2 linked regions of the Prochlorococcus marinus XMU1406 genome follow. The protein of the gene in region 2 interacts with the protein of the main gene of each other region in a pairwise test. Links are inferred from orthologs where the notes say so. Each region holds a gene or a part of one and is shown on either strand. Other genes may lie near its edges.

The links.
Region 1: the proteins of dnaB (region 2) and dnaA interact in binary tests that used the Escherichia coli proteins (3 or more experiments, as listed by UniProt). The link is inferred for Prochlorococcus marinus XMU1406 from one-to-one orthologs.

Annotation. Positions count from the first base shown.
Region 1 is NZ_JAAORG010000001.1:504,804-520,147, reverse strand. Bases 5,389-8,208 are described here. They hold dnaA (chromosomal replication initiator protein DnaA), read right to left. Parts: upstream 7,586-8,208; coding sequence 6,191-7,585; downstream 5,389-6,190. Other genes in these bases: HA149_RS02945 (TIGR04282 family arsenosugar biosynthesis glycosyltransferase), read left to right, coding at 7,779-8,208; HA149_RS02955 (glutathione S-transferase), read left to right, coding at 5,389-6,182. In the rest of the region: trpA (tryptophan synthase subunit alpha), read right to left, coding at 1-443; HA149_RS02985 (DUF3007 family protein), read right to left, coding at 472-792; ndhL (NAD(P)H-quinone oxidoreductase subunit L), read right to left, coding at 797-1,030; pyrC (dihydroorotase), read right to left, coding at 1,287-2,336; HA149_RS02965 (calcium/sodium antiporter), read left to right, coding at 2,455-3,534; gorA (glutathione-disulfide reductase), read right to left, coding at 3,537-4,901; more of HA149_RS02955, read left to right, coding at 4,953-5,388; more of HA149_RS02945, read left to right, coding at 8,209-8,390; HA149_RS02940 (TIGR04283 family arsenosugar biosynthesis glycosyltransferase), read left to right, coding at 8,396-9,079; HA149_RS02935 (GNAT family N-acetyltransferase), read right to left, coding at 9,080-9,610; HA149_RS02930 (ABC transporter ATP-binding protein), read right to left, coding at 9,610-11,406; hisG (ATP phosphoribosyltransferase), read right to left, coding at 11,419-12,057; gloB (hydroxyacylglutathione hydrolase), read left to right, coding at 12,098-12,838; HA149_RS02915 (Rid family detoxifying hydrolase), read left to right, coding at 12,863-13,255; HA149_RS02910 (DUF3136 domain-containing protein), read left to right, coding at 13,341-13,568; HA149_RS02905 (4a-hydroxytetrahydrobiopterin dehydratase), read right to left, coding at 13,575-13,814; and 3 more genes. UniProt on the Escherichia coli protein: Plays an essential in the initiation and regulation of chromosomal replication. Binds in an ATP-dependent fashion to the origin of replication (oriC) to initiate formation of the DNA replication initiation complex once per cell cycle.
Region 2 is NZ_JAAORG010000003.1:524,438-539,820, reverse strand. Bases 8,379-11,237 are described here. They hold dnaB (replicative DNA helicase), read right to left. Parts: upstream 10,570-11,237; coding sequence 9,187-10,569; downstream 8,379-9,186. Other genes in these bases: HA149_RS09280 (acyl-CoA desaturase), read right to left, coding at 11,104-11,237; rplI (50S ribosomal protein L9), read right to left, coding at 10,628-11,083; mnmG (tRNA uridine-5-carboxymethylaminomethyl(34) synthesis enzyme MnmG), read right to left, coding at 8,379-9,174. In the rest of the region: HA149_RS09335 (valine--tRNA ligase), read left to right, coding at 1-2,712; HA149_RS09330 (TVP38/TMEM64 family protein), read left to right, coding at 2,715-3,311; HA149_RS09325 (hypothetical protein), read right to left, coding at 3,316-3,468; HA149_RS09320 (ATP-dependent DNA ligase), read right to left, coding at 3,586-4,899; HA149_RS09315 (hypothetical protein), read right to left, coding at 4,924-5,343; HA149_RS09310 (SprT family zinc-dependent metalloprotease), read left to right, coding at 5,429-5,956; HA149_RS09305 (RNA helicase), read left to right, coding at 6,040-6,603; HA149_RS09300 (chorismate lyase), read right to left, coding at 6,583-7,158; more of mnmG, read right to left, coding at 7,207-8,378; more of HA149_RS09280, read right to left, coding at 11,238-12,042; HA149_RS09275 (hypothetical protein), read left to right, coding at 12,118-12,837; HA149_RS09270 (aminotransferase class I/II-fold pyridoxal phosphate-dependent enzyme), read left to right, coding at 12,834-14,126; glycine cleavage system protein GcvH, read left to right, coding at 14,129-14,518; gcvP (aminomethyl-transferring glycine dehydrogenase), read left to right, coding at 14,564-15,383. UniProt on the Escherichia coli protein: The main replicative DNA helicase, it participates in initiation and elongation during chromosome replication. Travels ahead of the DNA replisome, separating dsDNA into templates for DNA synthesis.

The sequences.
Region 1 (15,344 bases), on a different replicon or contig from region 2:
GCCTCCTCTAAAGGTAGATCAGGAATTATTAGTCCAGAAACTCCAGCATTAGATGCCATCTCACAAAACTGTTCAAAGCCAAAACATAGTAAAGGATTTAGGTATGAAAAAAGTATGATAGGTATTTTTAATTTACCTTTTAAAGACTCTAAAAGTGTAATTACTCTCCTTAAGTTAGTACCTGCTTTCAAGGCGCGAGAGGCAGCCACCTGAATAACAGGTCCGTCTGCAAGTGGATCACTATATGGGATGCCTAATTCAATAAGGTCAGCTCCATTTTCTTGTAACTTTAATAAGATCTCAGATGTTATTTCAATATTAGGATCCCCAGCCATTATGAAAGGCATCAAAGCTAATTTTTTATTTTTTTTTAACTCACAAAACTTCTCATCTACCTTAGATAAAGATTCATTTTTAATAATTTGCATTTTGTTATCTTTCATGATTTTTGGATTTTTTTCTATGAAAAATTTATGGATTTTTTTCTAAATCTTCCATTAGTTTTTGCTGCTCTTCCTTTGACAATGCATTGAATTTGGTTTCTAGTTTATCATTTACAACTTTTTCATACTCTTTTCTATAACGCTTCCTTTGTTCCATAAAAGTCATTTTTCCATTTACAACTCTATAAACATAAGATGCTACCCAAGTAATAACAATCAGAATCAAGATACAACTTGAGAGAGTAGTTGATGTAAAATTATCGATATCAATTTGCGTTGCAAATTTATAACTAATTAATCCTATTAATGAAATAAATAAACCTATTTGTATAACTTTACCTTTAGTCAATTATTTACCCTTTACCACTTCCTTTTAGTCTGAGATTTAAAAATGGAGAAAATAAAATTAAACCTGGGAAGAAAAGAAATACAAGGCCATAAATTCCTAATCTTTCAAATTTGCCCATAAAATTCCATCTATTATTCATCCAGTAAAATAGTAATAATGGAATAACCAATAAATAGATAGAAAAAATTCCAATATAAGCAATTAAAGTGGCGAATGAATTATTGAAAAAACTTTCCATTGTGATTTATGGTTGCTTAGTTAAAACATAACAACTATTGGAAGTTATCGTCAGAACTAAAAATAAATAATGGGAGTGGGGGGACTTGAACCCCCACGAGCTAAATCGCTCGACGGATTTTAAGTCCGGCGCGTCTACCAATTCCGCCACACTCCCGAAGTAATTTGCGCTATTCAATCGTAGCCGAAAGAAACACATTTAACCAAGAAAAATTGGAATATTTACACTTTTAATTGTCAGATTAAATTGAATTTTTTTAATTTAATATCCCTTCTACTTGCCATTGTAAAGTTTCACCTGCATGAAATGGTTTTATTTGTCCGACAATATTTTTTTCCTCAACAACATCAATAATTTCCTTAATTTTATTAGGTTTAGAAACTAATTTTAATTTTTCTTTATTTGGGGGGAGATTATAAAAATTAGGGCCATTCAAACTTGCAAACTTTTCAAAATTATCCAGAGCATCTTCCTCTTCGAATACTGTTAAATAGCTTTCTATTGCTACTGGCGAATTGAAAATACCTGCACATCCGCAAAAAGCCTTCCACTTTCTAAGATGTGGAGCAGAGTCAGTTCCCAAGAAAAAACATTCTTTTCCACTTGTTGCAGCTCTCCTTAAAGCGAGTCTATTATTTTCCCTCTTAGCAACTGGTAAGCAGTAAAAATCACTATTTAAGCCTCCAAAAAACATTGCATTTCTATTTATATGCAAATGATGCGGAGTGATAGTAGCTCCAATATTATTTTCTTGAACAAAATCCACTGCATAAGAGGTGGTTATATGTTCTAGAACGATTTTTAATTTTGGGAATCTTTTAGTTATTTGAGAGAGTTCTTTATCTATAAAAACTTCTTCTCTATCAAATACATCTACTTCAGAATCAGTAACTTCCCCATGAATTAAAAGAGGCATTCCAGAATCTTGCATTGATTCAAAGATCTTATATAGATTTTCTATTTTCCTAACTCCATGGCTGGAATTTGTTGTAGCATTAGCAGGATATAATTTTGCTGCGAAAAAGACATTATTTTTAAAACCATTTATTAGTTCGCCTTTATCAGTCTCATCTGTAAGATACATTGTCATTAATGGTTCAAATTTAGAACTTTCTGGTAAAGCTTCAACAATAGATTTTTTGTAAGAAATAGCGCTTTCACATGATGTAATGGGGGTTTTAGTATTTGGCATAACGATCGCTCTTCCAAAAATTTCTGAAGTAAAATGAATAATATTTTTTAATACAAGACCTTCTCTTAAATGTAAATGCCAATCATCAGGTTTTATTATGGTTAAAGTCTTCAAAATTTTTTCTATTTAATCAATTTTAACAGCAAATTAAAATTGACAATAAATTATAGATATTCGAGGATAGTAATAAACCAATTATGAAAATTTTTATTATCCAAATAAAAGCCTAAATATGAGTGATTTTTTATTTCCAATAATAGAAATTATTTTAGGAGTAGTTCTACTTTTTGCTGGAGGAGAGTTTTTTATTCAAGGGGCCATATTTTTATCTTTAATTTTAGGAATACCTCAAATAGTAATTGGATTAACAGTAGTTTCTCTTGGAACAAGCTCTCCTGAGTTGTTGGTAAGTTTAAGTTCAATTTTAAAAGGCAGTGATTCGCTTGCGGCAAGCAATGTAATTGGGAGCAATATTTTCAATATTCTCGTTGTTTTAGGTATAAGCTCATTGATAACACCTCTTAAGGTAAAAAGCAGAATAGTTAGAAGAGATGTGCCTCTATTGATGGCTATCTCTTGTGCTGTTTGGGCTATGTCATCAACAGGCTTATTAACATTGCAAGCAGGGGTCTTTCTAATATTTTGTTTAATTTTAAATACAATCTGGGAAATTAATACCATCAATGAGCAAGTAGAGGAGACAAAAGATGCTGAACCAGAGATAGAAGAATTTAAAGGTAACTATAAAGGGAAGTTTAATATTTTACTAAAGATAATATTGGGAATAATTCTTTTAAGCCTTGGATCAAACATTTTAGTAAATGGTTCGCAAACTCTCGCTACTCTTTTGGGTGTAAATGAAATTGTTATTGGTTTAACTATCGTCGCCACCGGAACATCTTTACCAGAATTAGTTACTTCAATAATTGCAGCATTTAAAGGCAAAACAGATCTTGCGATTGGGAATGTAATAGGAAGTAATTTGCTCAATCAACTACTAATCCTTGGAAGTTGTAGTATTTTTTCAGGATTTAAAGGTTTAGTAATTGAACAAAGTCTAATAAAAGTTGACTTACCTTTTATGGTTTTAACTACCTTTGCATGCTTGCCGATTTTCTGGAGCAAAGGGAAAATCACCAGAATTGAAGGATTTATTTTGATTAATTTTTATATTTTTTACATTCTCGATAAGATACTTTTCTTGAATGGATTTAATTATCTTTCTGAATTAAGGATAGGTTTATTTATTTACTTTTCACTAATTATAGTAATTATATTTGCTCAAGAAAAATTAAAATTTTCTAATTCATAATTTTAGCCATACATAGTCACAAACTCTTCTGAGATAGTCGGATGCAAAGCCATAGTAATATCAAAGTCTTTTTTTGTTATCCCTGCATTTAATGAAATTGATACCATTTGAATAATCTCAGATGATGTTTCTCCAAACATATGACATCCTAGAACTTTGTCAGTTAACTTATGAACTACAATTTTCAACATACATTTTGATTTATTCTCTTTAAAAGTATTAGACATAGGGGTAAATTTGCATTTGAAGATTTTTATATTTTTTTCAGAGTAAATCTCCATAGCTTTTTTCTCACTTAAGCCAACTGATGAAATTTCTGGAATAGTAAAAACGGCCTTAGGGATGTTCTCATAATTTACTTTTCTTTTTTGGTCATTAAAAAAATTATCTGAAAAAACTCTCCCTTGTTCTATTGCTACTGGAGTTAAGTTTGGTTTATTTATAATATCGCCAACAGCAAAAATATTTGAGTTGCTTGTCTGATTAAGTTCATCAACATCTAAATATTGGCCATCCATCTTTAAATTTAAAAAATCTAAATTTAAAGGTAAAAGATTTGGTTCTCTACCTGTAGCAAGAAGGATATTATTAGTTAGTAGTTTCTCACCTGAGTCTAAGGAAGATTCCAGATTTCCATTTACTCTCTTGATAGACTTTAATTGAGAATTGGAGATTATGTTTATGTCAGCAAAAGTAGGTGATTCCTCTAGGCATAAAGAAAGATCCTCATCAAAACCATTAAGTAAATGTTGACCTCTAATTAATTGTGTTACTTCAATACCTAAATTCTTAAAAATAGAAGCAAATTCACAAGCAATATATCCTCCTCCAACTATTAATAATGATTTAGGAAACTTCTCTAATTCAAAAATATCATCACTAGTCCATGCTAAATCTATCCCAGGAATATTCAATTTCTTTGGTTTACCTCCAACTGAAATAAGAATTTTCTTTGAACTTATTCTATTTTTAATTTTCTCAGTTTTTGGACAAATAATTTCTAATTCATTTTGAGTCTTAAATCTTCCTAATCCCTCAAAAACAGTTACATTAATTTTTTCTAAAGAATTTCTATGTAAATTACTTAATCTAGAAACCTCCTCTCTAACATTCTTCAATAAAATATTTGATTCAAAATTAATACCTTCATTTTTTAATCCATATCCTTCAGAAGAATCCATATTTTTTTTACTTTTAGCCGCATAAACCATCAATTTTTTAGGTACACATCCCCTTATCACACAAGTTCCTCCTATTTGGTTTACTTCTATGATTGCCACTTTTGCTCCATAACTAGCCGCACGTTTAGCTGCCGCGAGTCCTCCAGATCCAGCGCCAACAACAATTAAATCAAATTCAAATTCCAAGACTTTTTTAATCAATTATTATAACGTTAGTTTATAGCTTTAATTCAAAAAATGAATGGGATTTTGACATGGGATGATTTAAATAAATTTGAAGTTGAAGATCTTGATAGAGTCAATGGTATAAATAATTCTTACGCAAATTTAAGATTATTTGGGCATAGTGAAAATGATGTATTAGTTACCCTATATAGGGATAGGCATTCTTGGTGTCCTTACTGTCAGAAGATATGGTTATGGCTTGAATTTAAGAGAATTCCATACAGAGTCAAAAAAATAAATATGTTTTGCTACGGTCAAAAAGAAAGTTGGTTTCTTGAAAAAGTCAGATCGGGGAAATTACCTGCAATTGAATTTAAAGGCCAAGTTATAACTGAAAGCGACGATATCATAGCTTTTTTAGAAAATGAATTTGGAGCACTTGGATCTTTTATAACATCTAGTCACCTTATTAAAATTCGAGAATTAGAAAGAGAAATTTTCAGATCCTGGTGTAATTGGCTTTGCCGAGAAAGCTTTAATTTTATAGATAACTCTTTTAGAAAAAAAAGATTTAAAGAATCAATTTCTAAACTCGATGAAATCTTAAGCAGATCAAAATCAGGGTTTGTTGATCCATCAGTATCTAATACTGGTGATATAGAACCTGGTGTTGGAGATATAATTTTTATTCCCTATATGGAGAGAATGAATGCATCATTGATTTATTATAAAGGGTTTAATTTAAGATCTAATTACCGTCATATAGATAACTGGCTTACCCTTTTTGAAGGGAAAAGTGCTTATAGAGGCACTCAAGGAGATTTTCATACTCATTCTCATGATTTACCACCACAAATGGGAGGATGTTATAAAGAAAGCAATGAACAACAGATTACTTTCTCTAAGCTAATAGATACTGGGAAGGGTCTAGGTAATTATGAATTAAATAAAAATTATGATTCAAAATATTTCGCAAAATTTGCTCTTAAAAGAGTTATGAAGCATAAAGACAATTTACTAAAAGTAAACCCATACGATAAAGAATCCTTTGAGGAATCATTGAGATCAGCTTTGACCCATATGATCACAGGTGAAGTATTAATCCCTAAGAAACTTTCAGGAATCTCTCTAAAATACTTAAAAAATAGAATCTCAGTTCCAAGAGATATGCCAATTATTTCAGCAAGGTTATTAAGGCAATCATTAAATAAAATTGAATCGCTTAGTGATATCAATGAAATAGATAAGATACCTTTCAAGCATAGATATGATCAAGATCCAAGAAATTTTATTTCTATTTAACAGTAAAGCTATAGATTTTTTCTTGAATCTATTTGAAGTAAATCCCTTATTTTTTGAACTTGACTTGCAATATTAGGATCTATAGACAATTTTTTTTCAACTTGTTCAATAGCATACATAACCGTTGTATGGTCTTTGCCTCCAAATTCATCTCCAATTCTTGGTAGGCTTAGATCTGTTCCATGTCGCATAAGATACATGCCTATTTGCCTGGCTTGACTTACTGGTTTTCTCCTACTTGAACTAATCAATTCATCAGTAGAAACTTTAAAGAAATCTGACACTTTATTAATAACTTGTGCTGGAGTAACAACTACTCCAACACTATTCGGATCAAGCATTGGCGCAATTGATTGGACTGTCATTGGCAAGCCTGTTATTGATGCAAATGCAACAGCTCTTGTAAATGCTCCTTCCAACTCTCGAATATTCGAAGTGAATCTTCCTGCTATAAATTGAATTAAATCTCTGGGAAGACTCATCCTCTCTTGTTCTGCCTTTTTCTGAAGAATGGCTGTCCTCGTCTCGAGGTCAGGTGGTTGAATATCTGCAGTCATACCCATTGAAAACCTAGAAATTAATCTCTCTTGAATTCCCGATAATTGATTTGGGGGTCTATCACTTGCAATAACTATTTGACTTCCCGATTCGTGAAGAGCGTTAAAAGTATGGAAGAATTCTTCCTGTGTATACTCTTTGCCTTCTAAGAACTGTATATCGTCTATTAAAATCAAATCTACATTTCTATATTTATCTCGAATAGCTGTCATTCCGTCTCTACGAATACCACTAATAACATCGTTAGTAAAAGTCTCAGTGGATACATATTTAACTTTTGCTTCTGGATCTATTTCTACTCGATAATGGCCGATTGCTTGCATTAAATGAGTCTTCCCAAGACCGACTCCACCACAAATAAATAATGGATTGAATTCTCTCCCAGGAGATTCAGCAACGGCTAAAGCTGCGGCGTGAGCCAACCTACTATTTGGACCTACAACAAATCTTTTAAATACGTAACGTAAATTTAAACCATTAGGATTTTTGAATTGATTTTTTGAAGGATTATTTTGATTAACACTAGAAAAAGATCTTGTTTTATGATTAGAGTTCTGTTCGCTAGGTTTCTCTTCATTTGTTAAATCGCTGTTGATATTTGTTTCAGATTTAAAAACAACTTTTACATCATGGCCGCAGATTTCTTTTGCAGCTTTTTCAATAGTTTCACAATAATTCTTTCTTAACCAATCACTGGAAAATGTATTCGGAGCGATTAAGGTCAATATGCCATTTTCAAAACAGTTAAATTTAGCAGGCCTTATCCATGTCTCAAATGAAGGCTTACTTAAAGTTTTTTGGAGTAATTGTTGAACTTCCGCCCAAATAGGATTTGTTACTTGCAAAGTTTTATTATCTAGATTATTAATCTAGTTGGAATTTAATAATTGGCCATTATCAAATCACAAGATCACGACAAATTTAAAATTACTTAACAAAGCATAAACTAAATTTATAAAGAAAAATTTTATATTTTTTAATAGGCATATAATTATTTTAAATCTCACTAAAGTCTTGGATAAAGCATTACTTGTTATCATGGCAAAATGGCATGGTTTTGGAAGATGCAAAACAAGATTATCAAAAGATATAGGTAAAAGTAATTCTGCAAAAGTACAAAGTGTGATGACCAAACACACTATTTCAGTCGCAAAATTTCTCCAAGAAAATAAACTACTTGATATTTCTATTGCTATATCTGGTTTGGGGGTAGGTAATTGTAAAAGGTGGTCTAGAGAATTAGGCATCAAAAAATTTAATTTACAGGGTAAAGGGTGCTTGGGAGAAAAAATGAAAAGGCAAATAATTATCAACAAAAAATTTTTTGCTAGAAATAAGATCAAAAATATTATTTTTATTGGTACTGACCTTCCAGATTTATGCCATCAAGATTTATTGAATACTCTAAAAGAGCTTCAACAAAATGATCTTATTTTAGGACCATCTAATGATGGAGGATATTGGCTTATTGGTTTATCAAAAAAAATAATGTCATCGCATATATATTTACCTTTTATCAACATTAAGTGGGGGACAGAAAATGTTCTTCAAAATACAATTGATAATTTTGCTTCTACAAAATTGAAATTTAAGTTTTTAGATAAAAAAATAGATATAGATACAATTATTGATATTGAAAATAGAAAGTAATCGACTTGTCTAAAATCTCAATTATCATCCCAACTATCAATGAAGCTAATAATTTGCCATTATTACTTTCAGACTTGTCGACTATTCATAAAGACGGAGAAATTATTATTGTTGACTGTGGTAGTGAAGATAAAACTATTGATATAGCAAATATTTATGGAGCGAAACTATTTATATCCAAAGAAAGGAATCGAGGTTTACAATTAGATATTGGAGCTAGGAATTCAAAAGGAGACTGGCTCATATTTTTGCATGCAGACACAAGATTAACTCATGATTGGTTTAGAAAAACAAATCTACTTTTAAAGGGAAATAAGAATAGTATTTACTATTTTAAATTTAAAATTGATCACAAAAAGAAAATTTATAGAGTCCTCGAAATTCTTGTAAATTTTAGAAGTAAATATTTTAAACAACCTTATGGTGATCAAGGTTTAATAATTCATAGAACTACCTATTTCAAGAATAATGGTTTTAGAAAGATACCTTTGATGGAAGATGTAGATTTTTTAAGGAGATTAAATAATAAAAAAGATTTAAAAGAATTAAATTCACCTATTTTTATAAGTTCAAGGAAATGGGAAAAAACTAATATTTTTCTCCAAGCAATTAAGAACTGGCACTTTAGAAGAAGATGGTTAAAAGGCGAATCATTAAAATCTATATATTTTGACTACTACAAAAAATGATTAATTTGCATACCAAAAAGCGCATTTAGAGCCTCTTGGTTCTAAAACCCAACCTTGTCTTTTATAAAATGAAACCACTTCAGCATCAGCAAAAAGGGTTACTTTAGAAATCCCAACATTTTTTAATTCTTTCAGGATATATTTCATTAGCTCTTTCCCTAATCCAAGTCCTTGATAGACAGGGTTAATAGCCACATCCCAAACTGTTGCTTCTAAAATTCCATCACCAGTGCATCTCGCAAATCCTACTAATCTGGGGAATTTATCATCATGACGCCATAACCCAACCACCAAAATACTGTAATCCAAAGCTCTTTTAACTCTTCTTATAGGTCTTCTACTCCAACCAACAGTTTGCAAAAGTTGATCTAGTTCTATTAGATCTAAATCTTTATTTTTACTACATACAAATATTTCTTCCTTTTTTGTTTGAGTAAACTCATAAGTATTTAAACCATAGAGATCTATCAGCTCTTCGTTTGATATGCTGTTTGATTGTTTTGTTAACGATCCTTGGTTTCTAAAAATCATTAAAAATTGGCGAATCCTTTTTGTTGAAGCTCAGAAAGCTGAAAATACAAACCCTTTTTCATTCTCAATTCACTATGTGTTCCCTCTTCAACTAATGATCCCGCTTTTAAGACTAAAATCTTATCAGAACTTTCAATAGTTGCTAATCTGTGAGCTATTACTAATGCCGTTCTTTTTGACAGAATTCTCTCAAGATCTTTCTGCAATGTAGCCTCTGTAGAGGGATCCATAAACGCTGTTGCTTCATCCATTATTAAAACAATAGGATTTCTTATCGCTACTCTAGCTACTGAAAGAAGTTGTCTCTCTCCAGAAGAGAGATTCCCCCCTCTTTCTCTTAGTAAGGTGTTCAAACCTTCTGGTAATTTTTTCAACAAATTGTCTAATCCTAATTCGTGGCAAATATTTTCTAATTCAAGATTGTCTATGTTGGAATTTAGTTTCAAATTATCAGCAACATTGCCACTAAAGATAAAGGTATCTTGTAGAACTACTCCCAACATATTTCTAAGGGTTGCTATAGGAATATCTTTTATATCTATATCATCGATTAAAATCTGACCTGATTGAGGTTCATATAATCTACATAAAAGTCTTATTATGGTAGTCTTACCTGAACCAGTTGGTCCTACGAAAGCCACATGCTCTCCTGGATTGATCATGAAAGATAAATTTTTTATAATATGTTCTCCCTCGTTGTAGAAAAAATTAACATTCTTGAACTCAATTTTGCCCTTAAATTTCTTATTTACATTTTTAGCATTTTCTAAATAACGTTTTGCAGAAATAGTGTCCTTAATCTGTATTTCTTCATCCAATAATTCATTTATTCTTTCTACAGCTGTTAAACCTCCTTGGATCTGAGTAAATCTTTCTGCAAGCTGCCTTAAAGGTTCAAAAAGTCTTTGGGAATATAAAATAAAAGTTGTTAATGTTCCTAAACCAATATTTCCAGAAGTAACAAGATATCCTCCAACTGCCAAAACCAAGGAAACTGCGGCAAGAGAAATCCATTCTATAAACGCCGAAATACTACTGTCATAAAATATTGTTCCATTTACTGCTTTCTTGTAAGCAACTCCAGTATTGGAAAATTTCTTGCTATTGAAAGCCTCTCTTCTGAACATCTGAACGACTTCTAAACCTTGAAGATTCTCTTGAAAATCAGAGTTGAGTTGAGACAATTCTTCCCTTACTTGATAATTGGCTCTTCTATAACGTTTTTGAAGCCAAATAATAAAATATGAAACTGGGATTTGAGTCAAAAGTAATAAAATGGCAAGCCCTCGATCAATTGACAGCATTGTCAAAGAAATTACTATCAGACTAACGAAGTCAGCAATGACTCCTACTGCCCCACTCCCAAAAACCTCGGCTAAAGCATCAACATCATTTGTTAATCTCGTTAATAATTTACCTACAGGCATTTTATCGTGATACCTAAGAGATAAAGATATTGAATGATCAAAAAGTTCTCTTCTTATTCTCGCTGTCAAACGTTGTCCAACTGCTTGGATATTGTAAGTTTGATATCCCTGCAGAACTAATCTGAATAATACAGTTATAAATAAAGTTAGGATTATGGCATTTATTGACTGCCCAAAGATAGTTCTACTTAGCCAAACATCTGTTGTTTCGTTCTTTAGAAGAGTAATTGCTTGACCAACTAATAATGGTTGAATAGCTCCAGAGAAAGAAACAGGTAACAAAACTATCAAGATTAGATAGATTGTTTTTTTATCTTTAGTTAAATATTTACCTAACTTTTTAATCCTTCTAAAATCTTTAAAAAACATTTAGTTAATCTTTTATAAAGCATTAGTTGATTCTATTGATAAAATTGTATCTCTGAGATGATTATCATCTAACCTCATAGATAAAGGATTTCCAATTAGTCTTGCAGTCGAGTAATAAAGATCATCTATTTTAACTAAACCATTCTCTTTAAGAGTCTTTCCTGTTGCTACCAAATCAACAATTGCCTCTGCCATACCTGTAATAGGACCAAGCTCGACTGATCCTGTCAAATGAACTATTTCTACAGGAATATTTAATTCTTCAAAATAAGATCTTGCTGTTTTTATAAATTTACTTGCTACTTTACAATTCGCTGGAAGATCAGTTGGTTTTGAATAATTGCTATTTTTCTTAACCGCTAACGACATATGACAACCACCAAATCCTAAATCTAATAACTTTGCGACTTTTAATTCAGATTCTCGTAAAACGTCATACCCAACAATACCCAAATCAGCCTGACCATAACTTACATAAACAGGCACATCTCCATTCCTTACTAATAAAGCTTTTGCCCGTTTGCAATTTGATTCAAAGGTTAATGATCTATTATTTTCGTCCAACGCATCAGAGAAATCTAACCCAGCTTTTTTAAAAGTTGAAATTGAATCTTTTAACAGAGCTCCTTTTGGTAAAGCTATAGTAAACATAGATCAATTTCTTCCAAGGATTATTCATTCTAAGTTAACAATGGAATTTAATAAAGCTAGAAAAATAATCGGACTTAAAGTTTTAAGTGATAACGTCATTTGGTTGTTGGTAAAAGATAAATCCGTTGTGGTTGTAGATCCATCTATTCACGAACCAGTTATTAAATACATAAATGAAAACAATTTTCACTTAGAAGCTATTTTGCAAACTCATCATCATTCAGACCATATTGGAGGGACGAAGTCTCTTATTGAAAGATGGCCAAATGTAAAGGTGATTGCTTCCTCCAAAGAAAAAAAGCGAATACCTTTTCAGAATGTATCTGTAGAAGATGAAGAAACTTTGAATATTTTAGGTGAAGAAATAAAAATAATTGAAGTATTAGGACATACAAACTCACATATAGCCTTCTTTTTGAATGGGGAAAATCCCGTTCTTTTTATTGGTGACACATTATTTTCTGGAGGCTGTGGAAGAATTTTTGAGGGAACTTATCAACAAATGTATTCTTCACTAGAAAGAATCAAATCTTTACCAAAAAATACTCTCATATATTGTGCACATGAATATACAAAGGCAAATATATTGTGGGCATTGAATCTCAAGCCAAAAGATCAAGCAATAAAAAATAAACTTTCGGAAGTTGAAAAAAAACTTTCTATTAATGAATTGACAATTCCATTTTTACTTAATGAAGAGATGAAAATAAACCTTTTCTTAAGAGCAAAAAATTTAGAAGAATTTACTTTTTTAAGAGCAAATAAAGATTTATGGGTTTAAATGGATAGGTATCTTTTTAAACAAATGTCCCCAAAACAAGTAATTAAAACATCAAAGGCTCCAGATCCAGTAGGACCTTATAATCAAGCGATAAAAGCTGGGGATTTTATCTATTGTTCTGGTCAAATTGCTATAGACCCAGCTTTAAATGAAATAACATGTTTAGGTGACATAGAGAAGGAAACTATTCAAGTTTTAAAAAATCTCGCAGAGGTTCTTAAAGCTGGTGGAGCAAAAATAGAGGATGTGATAAAAACAACTATTTACTTAACAGACTTAAGTAATTTTCAAATTGTCAATAAAATATATAGTGATTTTTTTAATATAGAGAATCCTCCTGCAAGGGCCTGTGTGGAAGTTTCATCTCTACCAAAAGGAGTTTTAGTTGAAATAGATTGCGTCGCATTTTTAGATTAATTTCTAATTATTGAGAAATTTAAAAAATGAACCAATTGTGCACCATGGTTGTATAGATTATTAGTTGATAATTCATCTTTGATCTATGTCAGCAGCAAAGCTTAATATAGATGAACTAGAAGCAGGTTATCCTTTATTTTGCAAAGCGCTTAGACTATTAATTTTAAAAGGGAACTCAGTGAAAGATATAGAAAAGACAGTGTGTTGGAGTCATCTTGAAACTTTAAATAGATGTCTACCTGGTAGATATAAAGCACCTACATATTTAATGGCTTTAATCAAAAGAGATATTGCAAAGCCAAATAATTATTAAAAAGGACTAATCTTCTAAATAAAATTTATCAATATCCATTGAGAAGTCTTTTTCCTTGTCTGATATTTCTTTATTATCTAAAAATATTGAAAGACTTACAAAATTCTTACCGAAGCTGATATTTGGATAGATATCCCTTTCTTTACATAATTTCTCAATCTCCCCCATGAATTTACTAATTTTTGAGTATTGATCAAATTCAAATCTTTTTTCAATCCTTAAAGGTGATTCTCTTTCATTCCACATTACATTCTTTAATCAAGACTAATTACACTATACCTTCAATAAAGTTTCACAATAAATTTTGAAGTTAAAATTTTTAGTCACTCTCCCAATAATCAATAATACCGCCAATTGTTAAATCGGTTTGAACTTCTGGATTAGGGCATGCAAATCTTGCAGCAGAGCCACTAGAAGTGAAAACCCAGTTACCTTCTCTAGCTCCAACAGGATCAACAGCAACTAATTTCTTTCCTTTATTATTTTCTAAAATTCGTAAATTCATATGACCTAAGCCAGCGACTCTTTGAGTGCATACCATCCTTCCTAATACCTTCATAATTTCCACAATTTATATCCTCCTTTTTTATGACTTGTCAGGATCCCAATGATCAATTATTCCAACAATCGTTAAATCGCTTGGATAAGATTTACTTCCCGCTGCTTCCCTAGCAGCAGAACTTCCTACACAAATAACCCAATCTCCTGGCTTACAGCCAACAGCATCAACTGCAACTTTATTAGAAGAACCATCTAATACAACCTGCAGATGTTTATGTTCAAAACCAGGAATCCTATTGGTAGAAACAAGTGGTTTTACAACCTTGCAAATTAACATAATTAGTGAGCCTCCTCTGTTTTTTTATCTAAAGACATTCCAATAATTTGGGCGGAATGAATATTGTCCCTATCTCTAATAGTAGAGCAAGTATGTACCAACCCTTGATCAACTAAATTTTTATATCTAATTGATATCGCATTATTAACTCTTTCACAATCATTTATTGCCCTCTCTTTTGCGCCAGGTACTTTGCCAGAGTAATCAAATCTTATTACTACTGGAATAGGTAGATCTTGAGAAACATTTAATCCAGTAAAAATCTTCACTCCTACATCTAAATCTGGGGCCCCTTCTTCGACTGTATCTAAATGAGCAAAATAAGTTAAATTTCTGAGATGTACTTCTTTAAAACCTATACCTACTCCAATAAACCTCTCTGCATGTCCAATGTCTTCATAAGAACCATTATGAAAACTCTTAACATAATCAATTTGAGAAATATTATTGACAATTAATTTATACGTAAATTTTTCCAGTCCACTAAGTTTATCTTTTGAAGATTGCTTAGCAATTGTCTGGCAAATTTCTCTTTCCGCATCCTCTTTTGAAAAATTTATTGTTGAATTGTAAATTTCTAATGTAGAAATAGTTTTTTCTAAATCTATACGGCCATCGCTAGTTGATAAATGTATTTTTAATGAATCAGTGTCTGTATCAAGTCCAATTAACATTAAATCCACAGAAGCTCCGCAGCAAAAGCTGTTTTCTACAGCTTCTTTGAAAGCATATAATTTGTTTCTACCTTCTTTTGCAGCTAACTCGTCATTACTCCCATGAGCTGCGCATCCCTGATGCAAAGGATCTACAGAACTAAAATGATAAGTTACAACTTTTAAGTATCTGGTATCTTTATGCGCTTCATTAGGGATATTCTCTCTATATCTTTTATGTTCAGTTTTTACCCAACGATTAACGGTATTTTCAATATCAAACAG
Region 2 (15,383 bases):
TTTGAAGTAGAGAAAAAGTGGCAGGAAAAATGGGAAAGTTTAAAGGCGTTTAGTCCTAACCCTGAGGATGAAGGAGAACCTTTTTGTATTGTTATACCCCCGCCAAATGTAACTGGATCTTTGCATATGGGACATGCATTTAATACAGCTTTGATAGATGTTGTAGTTCGTTTTCAAAGACTTTTAGGTAAGAATGTTTTGTGTTTACCAGGTACTGATCATGCTTCAATAGCTGTTCAAACTATTCTCGAAAAACAATTAAAAAGCGAGGGTAAAACAAGCGAGAATGTTGGAAGAGATGAATTTCTTAAAAGAGCATGGAACTGGAAAGAACAAAGTGGTGGCAGAATAGTTTCTCAATTAAAAAGGATAGGATATTCAGTTGACTGGACTCGAGAAAGATTTACTCTGGATCAAAAATTAAATGAGGCAGTTGTTGAGGCTTTTAATATTCTTTATAAAAAGAATTTAATTTATAGAGGTGAATATTTAGTAAATTGGTGTCCTGAATCTCAATCTGCCGTAAGTGATCTTGAAGTTGAAATGCAAGAAGTAAATGGTCATTTATGGTATTTTAAATACCATTTAATTTCTGAAAGTGGCGAACAGTTGGATAAGTACTTAGAGGTTGCAACAACAAGGCCAGAAACTCTTTTGGGCGATACTGCTGTGGCAGTTAATCCTGATGATAATAGATATAAAGAATTTATTGGCGTCAAAGTAAAAGTCCCTTTCGTTGATAGAGAAATACCTATTATCGCTGATTCACATGTTGATAAAGATTTTGGTACAGGATGTGTCAAGGTTACTCCAGCCCACGATCCAAATGATTTTGCAATAGGAAAAAGGCATAACTTAAAGCAGATTAATGTAATGAACAAGGATGGAACTTTAAATATTAATGCAGGCAAATTTCAAAATTTAGATAGATATGAGGCTAGAAAGAAAATCATCAAAGAATTGGATAACTTAGACCTTTTGACAAAGATAGAGGACTATAAACATACTGTTCCTTTTTCTGATAGAGGTAAGGTGCCAATTGAACCTTTATTATCAACACAATGGTTTTTGAAAATGGATGAAATATCTCAAGGATGTCTTAATGAAATTGATTCTAAAAAACCATTGTTTATTCCCTCACGCTGGGAGAAAGTTTATAAGGATTGGTTAGAGAATATCAATGATTGGTGTATCAGTAGGCAATTATGGTGGGGTCACCAAATACCAGCATGGTACGTTTTAAATGACTCTCAAGACACAATAGAACAAAATACTCCATATGTCGTTGCAAGAAATGAAGAGGATGCCTTAATCAAAGCTAATAAACAATTTGGATTAAATATTAAATTGGTTCGTGATAAAGATGTTTTGGATACTTGGTTTTCAAGTGGTTTATGGCCTTTCTCAACCCTTGGTTGGCCAAATACAAATGACCCCGATTTTAAAAAATGGTATCCAAATAGTGTCCTTGTAACGGGTTTTGATATTATTTTCTTCTGGGTGGCCAGAATGACAATGATGGGGAATACTTTTACGAATAATATTCCTTTTAAGGATGTTTATATTCATGGTCTAGTTCGAGATGAAAATAATAAAAAAATGAGTAAAAGTTCAGGAAATGGTATTGATCCAATACTATTAATTGATAAATATGGTTCTGATGCTTTGCGATTTGCTTTGATTCGAGAAGTTGCAGGAGCTGGACAAGATATTCGGCTTGATTTTGATCGAAAAAAAGATACATCTTCAACTGTTGAAGCTTCAAGAAATTTTGCGAATAAATTATGGAATGCAACTAAATTTGCATTAATTAATAAAACTTCTAACAATAATTATTCGCTTAATGACAGTGATGAAACTTCTTTAGAGTTATGTGATAAGTGGATTTTATCTAAACTGAATAAGGTAAATACAAAGGTCACTGCTTTGTTGAAAGAATATAAATTGGGAGAATCTGCGAAACTACTATATGAATTTACGTGGAATGATTTTTGTGACTGGTATGTAGAATTTGCTAAACAAAGGTTTAATAATAAAGAGACTATTAATAGAAAAATATCTGAAAAGGTTTTAATAAAAGTGCTCAATGATATTTTGGTGATGATTCATCCTTTTATGCCGCACATTACTGAAGAACTTTGGCATGTACTGCAACTTCAACCAGATGAAGAATTATTATCTCTTCAAAAATGGCCAACCCAAGAAAATAAATTTGTTGATAATAAGCTTGATAATTCCTTTCAGCAACTCTTTGAAATTATTAGATTGATTAGAAATTTGAGAGCTGAATTAGGCCTCAAGCCATCAGAAAAAGTTCCTGTTTACTTAATTTCAGATAATGATGAATTGATTGATTTTTTAAAAATTTTAGTTGATGATATTCAAACCTTAACTAAATCTTCTGAAGTATTTATTTTTAAACCTAATGATGTTGATAAAAAAGAGTTTGCTAAATCTTTTTCTGGGATAATTAGTGATTTAGAGGTTTACTTACCTTTTCAGGATTTTGTAAATATAGATGCATTAAAGGAAAGGTTAAACAAGGATTTAAAAAAGGTGACTATTGAGTTAGATAATTTAAATAAGAGATTATCTAATAAAAATTTCGTGGATAAGGCTCCAAAAGATATTGTTGATGAATGTAGATTTAAATTAAATGAGGGTTCGGTACAAATGGAGAGAATTACTAAAAAACTCGAACTTTTGAATTGAGAATGAATATATTTCTTGAAAATATTTATAATTTGTCTTTTTTTTTTAATACTGGAATTGGGATATTTTCGTTTGTTTGCATTTATATTTTAATTGTTTTATTAATACTTCCAGCTTCTTGGTTATCTTTATTATCAGGTTTTTTATATGGCTCATATTTAGGATCAATTATAGTTTTTTTCTCCGCTTCCATAGGAGCATCAGTTGCTTTTTTTGTATCAAAAAGTTTTTTTTCAAAAAAGCTAAAAAATCTTTTTAGCCGTTATCCAAAATTAAGTGTTATGGAAAAAGTAGTAGAAAAAGGCGGACTTAAATTAATTTTTTTAGCTAGATTATCGCCGATATTTCCCTTCAGTATTCTTAATTATTTTTATGGTTTAAATAATGTTAAATTTCGAGATTTCGCTCTTGGTCTTCTTGGAATAATTCCAGGAACTTTTCTTTATTGCTCCATAGGTAGTTTGGCAAAAAATATCCAGGAGCTAAAAAATGTGCAATCACCAAATAATTTATATATGACTATTGTTGGAATTATTTCAACTTTTTTAGTTGTATATTTCTCAGCTAAATACTCCAGGGAATATTTTGAAAACTCCTAAGAATTTACTCTTTAATATTCCAATCTCTAATAGATGCAATTAAGATAAACCATAAAAGCCTTAATTTACCTAGTAAAGTTTTGTTGGCTTCTAATTCGATATATTTTGCCTGTCCACAAGGCGTTTTGATAAAGTTGAAAACTGTTTTCTTCGTCATAAGTCTCTCAAAAAGTCCTTATAATTATTCTGACATTTTATAGCCAAGATTTTTAGTTTTTTTACTTAAAAACCACATTTTTCATTGACTACTTTGTTGAATATTATTTTTTAAAATTTAAACTTTTTCTCCAGCTTTAAATCCTCTAAAGCATTTGAATCTTGGAAACCTAAGACTAAAAGCCACCGCATCCTTGGATTTCGTTTTAGCATCAGCTCTGATTTCTACAAGTTGACCAATAAGTTGATTCCGTTTTGACCAATATTCTTCACGTTGGATATCACTAAATCCGCTTCCACAACTAAGACTGTATTCATGGCCATCATCTTCCCCTTCTACTAGGACAGCCCCTAGTCTACCTTTATTGCGACCTGTGCCTTCCTCAACCGATACAACCTTTAAAGTGACTTCAATGAAAGGTTTTGCTTTTAACCAACTGTGTGTTCTTTTACATTCATAAATAGCATTAGGATCTTTAATCATTACTCCTTCATATCCACCTTCCACGGCAGATTTATTCAGCTCTACAAATCTTTTCTGTCCCTCAATGGTGTCGAGATCTACATTTTCCCATTCAAGTGTTTTTATATGTCTTAGAAGCATAGAATGTTTTGCTACCCATTCTTTTACTAGTAAACTTCTTGCTGTTTGACTAGTGTTCCAACTCCCTTTTTGGAATTTTTCAAGGGGACATAAGTCAAATAGGTGAAGAACTGCGTCTTTTGTTTGTTTACCATCTTTTCTATGAACCTGTTTCATTAAATCTTGAAAGTTAGCACTCATTACTTCACCATCTAGGACTAAGTCATGAGGTGCAGGATCTTCTTTTAGGACTTTTTCTATTTCTGAGATAATATGACCAAAATTATGGAATTGTTTTCCATTACGAGAAAACATTTCTACTTTATTTTGTCTAATTATTGTTAAGACGCGAACACCATCTAATTTGATTTCAATTTGCTTTTTTCCTATCATTTTTTTTTCATGATTTGCACTGTCGTGAGCTAAAGGACAAGAAAAAATAGGAATCGCATATTTTGGAAATTTCTTGGCTATCTTGTTGATTGTTTTTTCAGATACACCGCATCTAAGATCTTTAATTAAAACTCGTCTATAAAATCCATTCCACTCTTCTTTTGTGGCAGATTCCATAGCCATAATAATTGCATCGCGAGCAGCGTGACCAGTAAGTTCTCTTTGAATAAGCTTGTTTGCTAATTCTCTAAAATCTTTCCATAAAAAATTTTGACTTTTTTCATTCTCTTTTTCAGGAACAATTTTTACACCAAAAGTTACCAATGGATCAAGTGCCATGCGGATTCCCTCAAAAAAATCATCTAGACCTTGTTCCATTGCTTCTGAGATGATTTTTTCTTTATCTAATCTACTTGGGTGTAATTCTAATTGATGTATAATCTCTTCTTTAAACAATTCTTTTTGCCTCACAAGAAATTATTAATTCACTTTTGCTATTCTGTCTATTTTCCAATCATTGTCTGTTTTTGCGAATGTAAAATCTAATGGCAGCTCATCTTGTTTATCTTCTGATTTTAAATTCAAAGTTATTATGATTTGATCTTCTTGGACTCTAGGTCTTCCTGATTTTAAATTTCTGTATTTATTGAGGTTTAAACTAGCTAAAAATTTCAGAAAGTCTTGGCGCTTCACATGAGTTTTATAAGTTTTTGTAGTCAAACCATACGCTGCATCAATTCTGCCAGCAGCTATTTGATCAAAAAACTTTCTTACTAATGGATTAATTCCTCTAGCGCTTATAACTAATTTGACTGCATTAAAAGTCCAAAAAGAAACTAGTACAGCTCCGCCAACTAATAATGCTTTAATTCCGATATCTTTAACTAGTGTTGCATCCATGTTGATTTGAGTTTTTTATTACTTTAAGAAAAGAAATCGTTTTTGATGGCTTTTTTTGTCAAAATAATACTAATTTTAATCCATAATGCCTGTAATTCCTCTTTTACCTTTATTTCATAAATTTAATAGCCAATATTTTGAAAATTCTCTAGCGGTTAATAATCAACCTTTAGTAAAGGTTAGATGGAGTGATAATAGATTAAAAACTACTGCTGGTTTTTATAAAAGAAAACGAATTAACGGTCTTGTCAATTCTGAAATTATCTTATCGAAACCTATTTTGAGTAAATTATCTCCTAGTGAAATAAATAGTACTTTATGTCATGAAATGATTCACGCATGGGTAGATAGGATATTAAAAAAAAATGAGATACATGGTCCAAATTTCTTAGAAAAGATGAATGAAATTAATGAGAAAGAGAAGAATTTTCAAATTTCTGTGAGGCATTCATTTCCTATTGAAAGGAGAGAATTAAAATATATAGGAACTTGCCAAAATTGTGGTGAGAAATTTTTCTACAGGAAAAGGATAAAGAATATTGCCTGTAAAAAATGTTGTGTAAATTTCTTTAATGGATCATGGAATAAAAAGTGTTTAATTTTGTTTGATTAAAAATATAAGATGTGTTTTTGTTTCTATATTTGGAATTATTTATTTTTTTAATGTAATTTATATTTTAAAAAGCATAATAATTTATGGATTCAAGGAGAATTAGAAATCTTAGAAATAGTTTTGATAAAAATATTGTTGATAAACAGGTCGATAAAATTTTCGAAACTGGAAGACAATTTGTTGATGGAGTATCTGGTGCTAGGCCAGGAAAAAGAAGGAATTCAGATTTTCAAGGAATAACAAGTAAGAGTGTTAAAAAAGTAGGAAGATGGGTATCTGAAAAAGTGGATTTATTTTTTGATGAAGATAATGATGATTGGAATGATGAGAATTTTTACGATGATAAAAGCGACATTAAGACATTTTCCAGAGAATCAAATTCTTATGAATCTGCTAAACAGCAATCAAAAAGACCTTTAGAAGCAATATCTCTAAGGCAACCAAAAAATTTACAGACAACTGAGCAAAAAAAATTACCTTATGCGAAATATAGTAATGACGAAGATTGGCCAGATGAAATGGATTTCAAAGTTGAAAGATGGCAAAGAGCTTCAGAAAAAGAGAATAATATTTCGATAGATCAATCAAACCAACAAGTTCAATCAAAATCAAGAAATCTTCCAAGATCAAGAAGAAGAAGAGTATAGTTTCGTAAATTCTTTAATTCCTGAATAGCCTAATAAAGTTTCTAAATGTGGATTGAATACTTCTCTAATAATTGTTAGGGGCTTTTTGTCTCGAAAAAATCTATAATTTCTTGACCAGAATGGACCTTTAAAACAAAATTGATCCTCTAACCAATTTGAATTAACAAGTGAAATTCGGTCAACTTCTCTAAACAATTCTGATCTGTCTTGTGTCAAATTCTTCCAAATTGGTTCTTCTTTGGCTTTTAAATTTTCATTCACTTGTTCTGCATTCCACCAACTTTCAGCCCATGCTAGGTTTTTATTATTGTTTTTAATCCAAACTTGTCTTCTAATTAAAGGTCCATTTAGTTGATTTAATTCTTTAGGACCTTCTTCAATGAATAGAGGATCTAATCGCATTGAAATTAATTTAATTTTCGTCTCTTGATTAGTTAAAAGTTGTAAATGTCTAGTGGGACTTCCATCCCCAAGCAGCATTAATTTCCATGGACCAGATATTTTTGGTAATGAATTTTTCACTAAAAAAGTAGAGGCTTTTTCTTCCCATAAAATTTTTGGTGAGTTAAAAAGTTTATTATTCAGTGCTCAGACGGAATGCTTTTAAGATGATAACTTTTTTTCGACAAAAATATTTGCCTTTTCTTGTTTTATTTCTCTTATTTTTAGCCAAACAAGTAATGCAGTTAAATCAGCCTTGCTTACTCCAGGAATTTTCGAAGCATCACCAAAATTTTTTGGCTTTATCTTATTCAAATTTTCTCTAGCTTCTAAAGATAATGTATCTATCTTTTCATAATTTATTTCTTGAGGCAGAGATTTACAGCTTTGACGATTTATTTGTTCAATGTTGTTTTTTTGTCTTTTAAGGTAACCCTCGTATTTAATATCTATTTCAACACCTTCCTGTATTGAAGAACCTAGATTTCTCTCATTCAAATTATATTTAATTAGATCTGAATAATGAAAGTTTGGTCTTTTTAAGAGTTCTTTCAAAGTTGTTGAGCCTTTGATTTTTGATCCCGTTTCTAATTCTATTTTTTTTGATATTTCATCGGTATTTTTTAAACGAGTGTTATTTAATCTAAATTTCTCTTCCTTGAGGAGTTTCATTTTTTCTTGATAGGCCGACCATCTTTTCTCATTAATTAACCCTATTTGATAGCCTAATGGTGTTAATCTCCTATCTGCATTATCTCCTCTAAGAGTTAACCTATATTCACTCCTACTAGTGAGAACTCTGTATGGTTCTTTGAGATCTTTGGTAATTAAATCATTGATCATTGTTCCTATATAACTGCTTTCTCTAGTGAAGATTATTGGGTCTTTTTTGTTTAGTTTTCTTGTCGCATTGACTCCTGCGACTAATCCTTGTGCTGCTGCTTCTTCATAACCAGTAGTGCCATTAATTTGTCCGGCGCTAAATAAATATTCAATTTCTTTCGTTTCGAGTGATGTTTGAAGCTGTGTTGCAGGTATATAGTCATACTCTACAGCATATGCTGGTCGCAACATTTTACATTCACCTAATCCAGGCAAGGTCCTTAAAAGTTCTAATTGAATATTTTCGGGTAAACCTGTAGAAAATCCTTGTACATATATTTCAGGGGTATTAATTCCTTCTGGTTCTAAGAAAATTTGATGTGATTCTTTATCAGCAAATTTGACGATTTTATCTTCAATTGATGGACAATATCTTGGCCCCTTACTATCAATAAAACCGCCGTAAATAGGAGTTAAATGTAAATTGTCTCTAATTAGTTGATGTGTTTTGGTAGTTGTTCTTGTGATGTGACAACTAACTTGGGGCATATTATTTTTTATATCTGGGTCAAACGAAAAATATTTATCTGCTGCAGTACTTGGTTGAATATCTAATTCATCAAAAATGATACTTCTTTTATCAACTCTTGCTGGAGTTCCTGTTTTTAAACGTTCTGTTTTGATACCAATTTCGTGCAAATTTTGAGTAAGACCTTTTGCTGCTTGTTCGCCCGATCTACCAGCTGACATTGATTTATTTCCTATCCATATTCTTCCTTCTAAGAACGTACCAGCTGTGATGATAACTGATCTTGCTGAATAATAACTACCAAAGAAAGTCCTTACACCTTTTATTCTTTTTTTTAAGATTTTTTTTGAGTTCAATCCAATTTCTTCAGTTTTTGCGATATCTAGTTCAGTAATCATTGCTTCTTTTAAAGATAAATTATCTGTATTTTGTAGTATTTCAATCATCTTTTTTGAGTATTCTCTTTTATCTGTCTGAGCTCTTAATGCCCATACAGCTGGACCTCTACTTGCATTTAATATTCTTTTTTGTATAGCCGTCTCATCAGCTAATTTACCAATAATTCCACCTAATGCATCAACTTCATGTACCAATTGACTTTTTGCCGGGCCGCCAACAGCAGGGTTGCAAGGTTGCCAGGCAATCCTATCTAAATTGATTGTAAATAAGGCTGTAGAAAATCCTAATTTTGCAGTTGTTATAGCTGCTTCGCATCCTGCATGTCCTCCTCCAATAACGATGACGTCAAAAGATTCATTTGTTGAGTGATGATCTTGCATTTGAGGATCGATTTAATTAGCTAAATTTCTAAATCTCGTAAATTGAGGTTCAAATAATAATTTAACAGTTCCTACAGGTCCATTTCTATGTTTAGTGACAATGATTTCTGTAATTCCTTTATCTTCAGTCTCTGGATTATAGTATTCATCTCTATAAATCATTAATACTAAATCTGCGTCTTGTTCAATAGATCCTGATTCTCTTAGATCGCTTAACATTGGTCTTTTATTTGTTCTAGATTCTACCCCTCTACTAAGCTGAGATAGAGCTACTACTGGTACTTTTAATTCTCTGGCCATGCTTTTAAGACCTCTAGTTATTCGTGAAAGTTCTTGCACTCTATTATCAGGGGTTGATCCTTCCATCAACTGGAGGTAATCAATCACAATTAATCCAAGTTCTTTTTTTTGTTCAGCTATTAATCTTCTGCAAAGAGATCTCATCTCTAAAACACTTAAGTTAGGCTTGTCATCTATAAATATTGGTAATTGACCTAATGAATTGATACCTTCTCCAAGTAATGGCCATTCATCTTGCTGTAATCTTCCTGTTCTTAGCCTGCCACTCTCGATTCCAACTTCCATAGAGAGTAATCTATATGTCAACTGTTCTTTACTCATTTCAAGGCTAAATACACACACAGGTAAATCTTGAGATTGTGCAACATTTTTAGCCAGATTAAGAACTATTGAAGTTTTCCCCATTGAAGGTCTTCCAGCAACAATTATTAAATCACTTCTTTGAAAACCTTGAGTCATCGCATCAAGGTCGTAGAAATTTACCGGAATACCAGCTACTGAAGTACCTAATGATCTTGACTCTATTTCATTGAAAGTACTTGTAAGGATTTCAGCTGCTTGAGTCAGGCCTTTTGAAGGTTTTTCTTGACTGATTTCAAATATTTTTTGCTCTGCTTTATCTAGAACTTCATTAGTATCTTGAGTTTGATCAAAACCTAGTTGAACCACTTCATTTCCAGATCTGATAAGTTGCCTTCTCATGAATTTGTCGTTAATTAAATTAGCAACTTGTTCTATGGAAGCTGTAGAGGAAACATTTTCAACTAGTTCTACCAGTTTGCTGTTTCCTCCAATTTTTTCTAATGATCCATTATCTGCTAACCAAGCACTCATTGATGTTAAATCAGTTGGTTTACCCTGGGTGTGCAACATTAATGCTGTTCTATAAATCTCTTGATGGGCATTTATATAAAAAGCTTCAGGTTTAATTAAGTCTGCAATTCTTCCGATCGCATCTGGATCAAGAAGTATGCCACCAAGAACTGCTTCCTCTGCTTGAACGTTTTGAGGAGGTACTAATCCAGAATTTTCACTATTAAAATCCTTTTTAAAATTTTTATTTTGCCCATTATTTGGAAAAGGTACGGAAACCATATCTTTAATTGCTTAGATATATACTCTGGCTACTTTTCAAAATAATGCAACAAATTGATTAACTTGTTACTTCAATATTTACTTCTGCATTTACTTCTGGATGTAATTTTATTTTTGCAGTAAAGGAACCTAAATTATGAATATCAGGAACAGTAATGTTTCTTCTATCAATTTCTTTTTTAGTTGCCGCTTCTATCGCTTCGGCAACATCCCCGTTGGTAACAGTTCCAAAAAGGACTCCATCTTCTCCAACCTGTTTTTTGATAGTGAACCTACCTATTGTAGATAATGCAGTTTGGAAATCTAAAGCTTCTTGCTTTAATTTATCAGCAGCGATTTTTTCTTTTTCTTTCTTCCTTTCAATTTGTTTAAGGACTGCTGGTGTTACATTCATTGCCTTGTTATAAGGTAATAGAAAATTTCTTGCGTATCCAGGTGCTACTTCAACTAGATCTCCTTCTTTACCTAGTGATGCGATTGATTCAGTTAATGCGACTTGTACTCTTTTAGCCATGAAAATATTGAACAATATAGTTAATAATAAGACCTAGAGGGTAACTTTACTTTTTTTGCAAGACCAAATTTCGCAAGAATCTTAATATGTTCCCATGTTATGTCTATCTGACCTCTAAATAATCCTTGTTTTGCCGAATTGGGAAATGCATGATGGTTATTATGCCAACCTTCTCCAAATGTTAATGCAGCAACCCACGCATTGTTTTTAGATGAATCACCACTTTCAAATGGTGCTTTACCCCAACAATGCGTCGCGGAGTTGACTAGCCAAGTTACGTGATAAACAACCACAAGCCTCAATGGAATTCCCCAAAGGACTAGAGGCCATCCTCCAACTCCTAATTTTTGACCTATTGCGTACAAAGAAAGTCCAATAGGAATTTGTAAGAATAAAAAATATTTATTTAGAAATCTATAGTATGGATCCTTGATTAAATCTGCACTTAGTTTTGGAACAGCTTTTAGTGCTTCAACGTCTTTAAACATCCAACCCATATGACTCCACCAAAACCCCTTTTTACTATTGTGATGATCTACTTCAGTATCTGAAAAAGAGTGGTGATGCCTATGTAAACCTACCCAATCTATTGGACCATGCTGGCAACTTATAGCTCCACAGGTAGCAAAAAATCTTTCTAACCATCTTGGAACAATGAATGATCTATGTGATAACAATCTGTGATATCCAAGAGTAACTCCTAAACAAGCAGTTACCCAGTAAAAAAATAATAATGAAGTGACTGCAGGGAGACTCCAAAATTTTGGTTGTATAGCTACAAGAGAAAGAATATGAATTGAAACCATAAAAACTATTGTTCCCCACGTTTGATGTAGTCTTGGAGGATATCTTTTTGAATGACTGGAAGGTTCCAGTAATTTTTCTGAAAGTTCTATAACTTTTTCAGCTGGAACAGGTTTTTTTAATTTTGCTGTTTCTTGGAAAATTACTGAATTCATGATATTGAAATACTATTTTCAAAATTACCGATATGTAATATTATCATACTATACTATTGATAAGTTTAATTATCTGTGAGTCTCGGATATCGCGATAAATTATCTAGAGGTCGAAGGGCTATGGCTCATTTGATACACCTCTGGCATGAACGGAATGGATGGTCTCACAGAGTTTTGCCATTACTTTCTGAAGTTCTTGATTTAGGTAAAGTTCATAATTCGCAAATTTCTAATCTTAGGAATGGGAAGTTATCTTCGCCAGGGCCTGAAGTTTTTCTTGCTTTAGCTCAAGTTAATACGATTCTTGATCAAGGTATTGAAAAAATCAGGGATCGTTTTGAAAGTGATTACCCAGAGTTATGGAAATCTTTGGAAGAGTCTGCATTACCCTTAAAAAATGATTCTGGTAATCCATTGTCGGCCGGGGAGTTATTCGAAATATTTTCAGGATTAAAATCTCTACCTTCATCTTTTGACTGGTACATAGAAGATGAAGAAGCCTCTGCTTTAAGTGATGCTCTTTCAGTGCATTTTTGTCAGAATAAGGCTTGGAGATCATGTAAAATTCATGTAATGGAAGCCTATGCTGTCCATAAATCTGCCCGTAGAGAACGTTTTGCTGAGGTAATAGCAGGAATTAGAGATTATACAGCAGAAGAATTAGATGGAGAACTTCTTGATTTATATGAGGCTTCAAAAAAACTTTCTTATTTTCAGGGTAGGGGACCTAATGCTTTCCTCGCAGAATTAAGAAATATAGCTTCTGAAAATAACATGAATTTTCATAATAAATGACGCTAAACAATAACTTAAAACTGGCTGAAAACGCTATTCTTTCTGTCGAAGAGAGTTTAAGTAAAGTTTTCCAAGAAAGGTCCAATCAGGTTTTCCAGAAATTGGAAAATATTTTGACAATTTTTAAGGAAGAAAAAGTTTCTACTAGTCATTTCAATCAATCTTCTGGTAGTGGTCATGATGATATATCTAGAGAAAAAATTGATGCGGTTTTTGCAAGATTGTTTGTTGCTGAAAAGGCAGCTGTGAGGATGCAATTTGTAAGTGGAACGCATGCAATAAGTTCTGTCTTATTTGGAATTCTTAGACCTGGAGATGTAATGTTATCTCTTACAGGACAACCATATGACACGTTAGAAGAAGTTATAGGAATAAGGGGAGGAGGAAAAGGCTCACTTAAAGATTTTGAGATTGAATATAAGCAAATAAATATCTGCGATAATTTTGATTCTTTTGAAGAAAAAATTGTTCATTCTTTTAAAGAAAATTCATGCAAATTAGTATTCATACAAAAAAGTTGTGGATATAGTTGGAGAAAGTCTCTTACGAATCATCAGATAGAGAAAATTTGTAGTCTTATTCATTCTCTTGATCCTAACTGTATTTGTTTTGTTGATAACTGTTATGGGGAGCTTGTTGAAGATAGTGAACCAATTTCTAAAGGGGCAAATATAATTGCTGGATCATTGATTAAAAATTTGGGAGGAACAATTGTTCCTACTGGTGGTTATGTTGCAGGAGATGCAGAGTTGGTTGAGATGGCATGTTCTAGATTAACCTCACCAGGTATTGGTTCTTCTGCAGGAATAAATTTTGGACTAGGAAGATTAATTTTGCAGGGTTTGTTTTTAGCACCACAAATTGTTCACGAATCACTAAAAGGGGCTGATATGGTTGCAGCAGTCTTTAAAAATTTGGGATTTAAGGTTTTACCAGAGCCAGCAACTTATAGATCTGATCTTATTCAGTCAGTAAGATTGAATAATCCTGATTTGGTACAAAAAGTTTGTCAATCTTTTCAAAATTCTTCACCAGTAGATTCTTTTCTGAATGTTGTTCCATCATCAATGGATGGATATGATTCAAAATTATTAATGGCAGGAGGTACATTTATTGAAGGTAGTACAAGTGAATTTTCTGCTGATGCCCCTCTAAGAGATCCTTACAATATTTTTGTTCAAGGTGGTTCTCACATAGCTCACATCAAAATTGCATTAATTCGATTATTATCTGAATTATTAGAGGAAAAATTAATTTCAAAGGATTCTCTATTTCCTTTATCTACTTAATCATGTCTTACAAGTTTCCAGACAACCTCAACTATGCTGATACTCATGAATATGTCTTGGAAGAAAATGGATTATTAAAAATTGGAGTTAGTGAATTCGCTATAGATCAATTAGGAGATATTGTTTTTGTTGAATTAGCTGATCAAGGGGCGACTTTAGAGAAAGGCGAGACTTTTGGAACAATAGAATCAGTTAAGGCGGTTGAGGAAGTCTATCTGCCTTTTTCAGGGGAAATAGTATCTGTAAATGAAAGTGTTATTGAGAACCCTGAGCTTTTACAGAATGATCCGATTGGAGACGGTTGGTTAGTCATTTTGAAACCAGAATCAAAAGCATCAATTGCTGATTTGATGACTTCTGAGGAATATCAAACAAAGGTTGTACCAAAATAAGGCAAACTTTTTAAAAAGAGCTATTTTAAAGAAAAATATTTTAATATGACATCCAAATTTGGGTCTGATTTGTTTATAGATAGGCATCTTGGCTTAGGAGATAATGATGAAAGAATTATGTTGAACAAGCTTGGTTTTAATAATATTGATCAATTTATAAATCAAGTTATTCCTGAAGATATTCAGCTTAAAGATAAATCTTCAGAAATATTGCCCCAAGGTTGTTCAGAAATTGAGGCTTTAAATGAATTAGAAGAGATTGCGAATAAAAATACTAAAATGAGATCACTAATAGGCCTTGGTTATTATGACAATCACATGCCTAAAGTAATCCAAAGACATGTTCTTGAAAATCCAAGGTGGTACACGTCTTATACTCCATATCAAGCAGAAATTGCACAAGGAAGATTAGAAGCTCTATTTAATTTTCAGACTATTGTTTGTGAACTAACAGGATTCCCTGTCGCCAATGCATCTTTGTTAGATGAGGGTACTGCTGCTGCAGAAGCTATGGCCATGAGTTTTTCCGCAAGAAAAAATAAATCTTCAAAAGTGTACTTAGTGGAATCAAATGTTTTTGATCATACTTTTAATGTTCTACAAACCAGAGCAAAACCTTTGGGAATATCCTTAAAACGCTTTACTCAAAGTAATCTTCCTAATCATGATGATGTTTTTGGAATGTTGTTGCAATTACCTGGTAAAAATGGGGAATTATATGATCCGACATTCTTAATATCCCAAGCACATAGATCAGAAATTATTGTTACGACATGTCTTGATCCACTGGCACAAGTTTTGATTAAACCAATTTCTGAATTTGGTGTTGATGTAGCAGTGGGCAGTATGCAAAGATTTGGAGTTC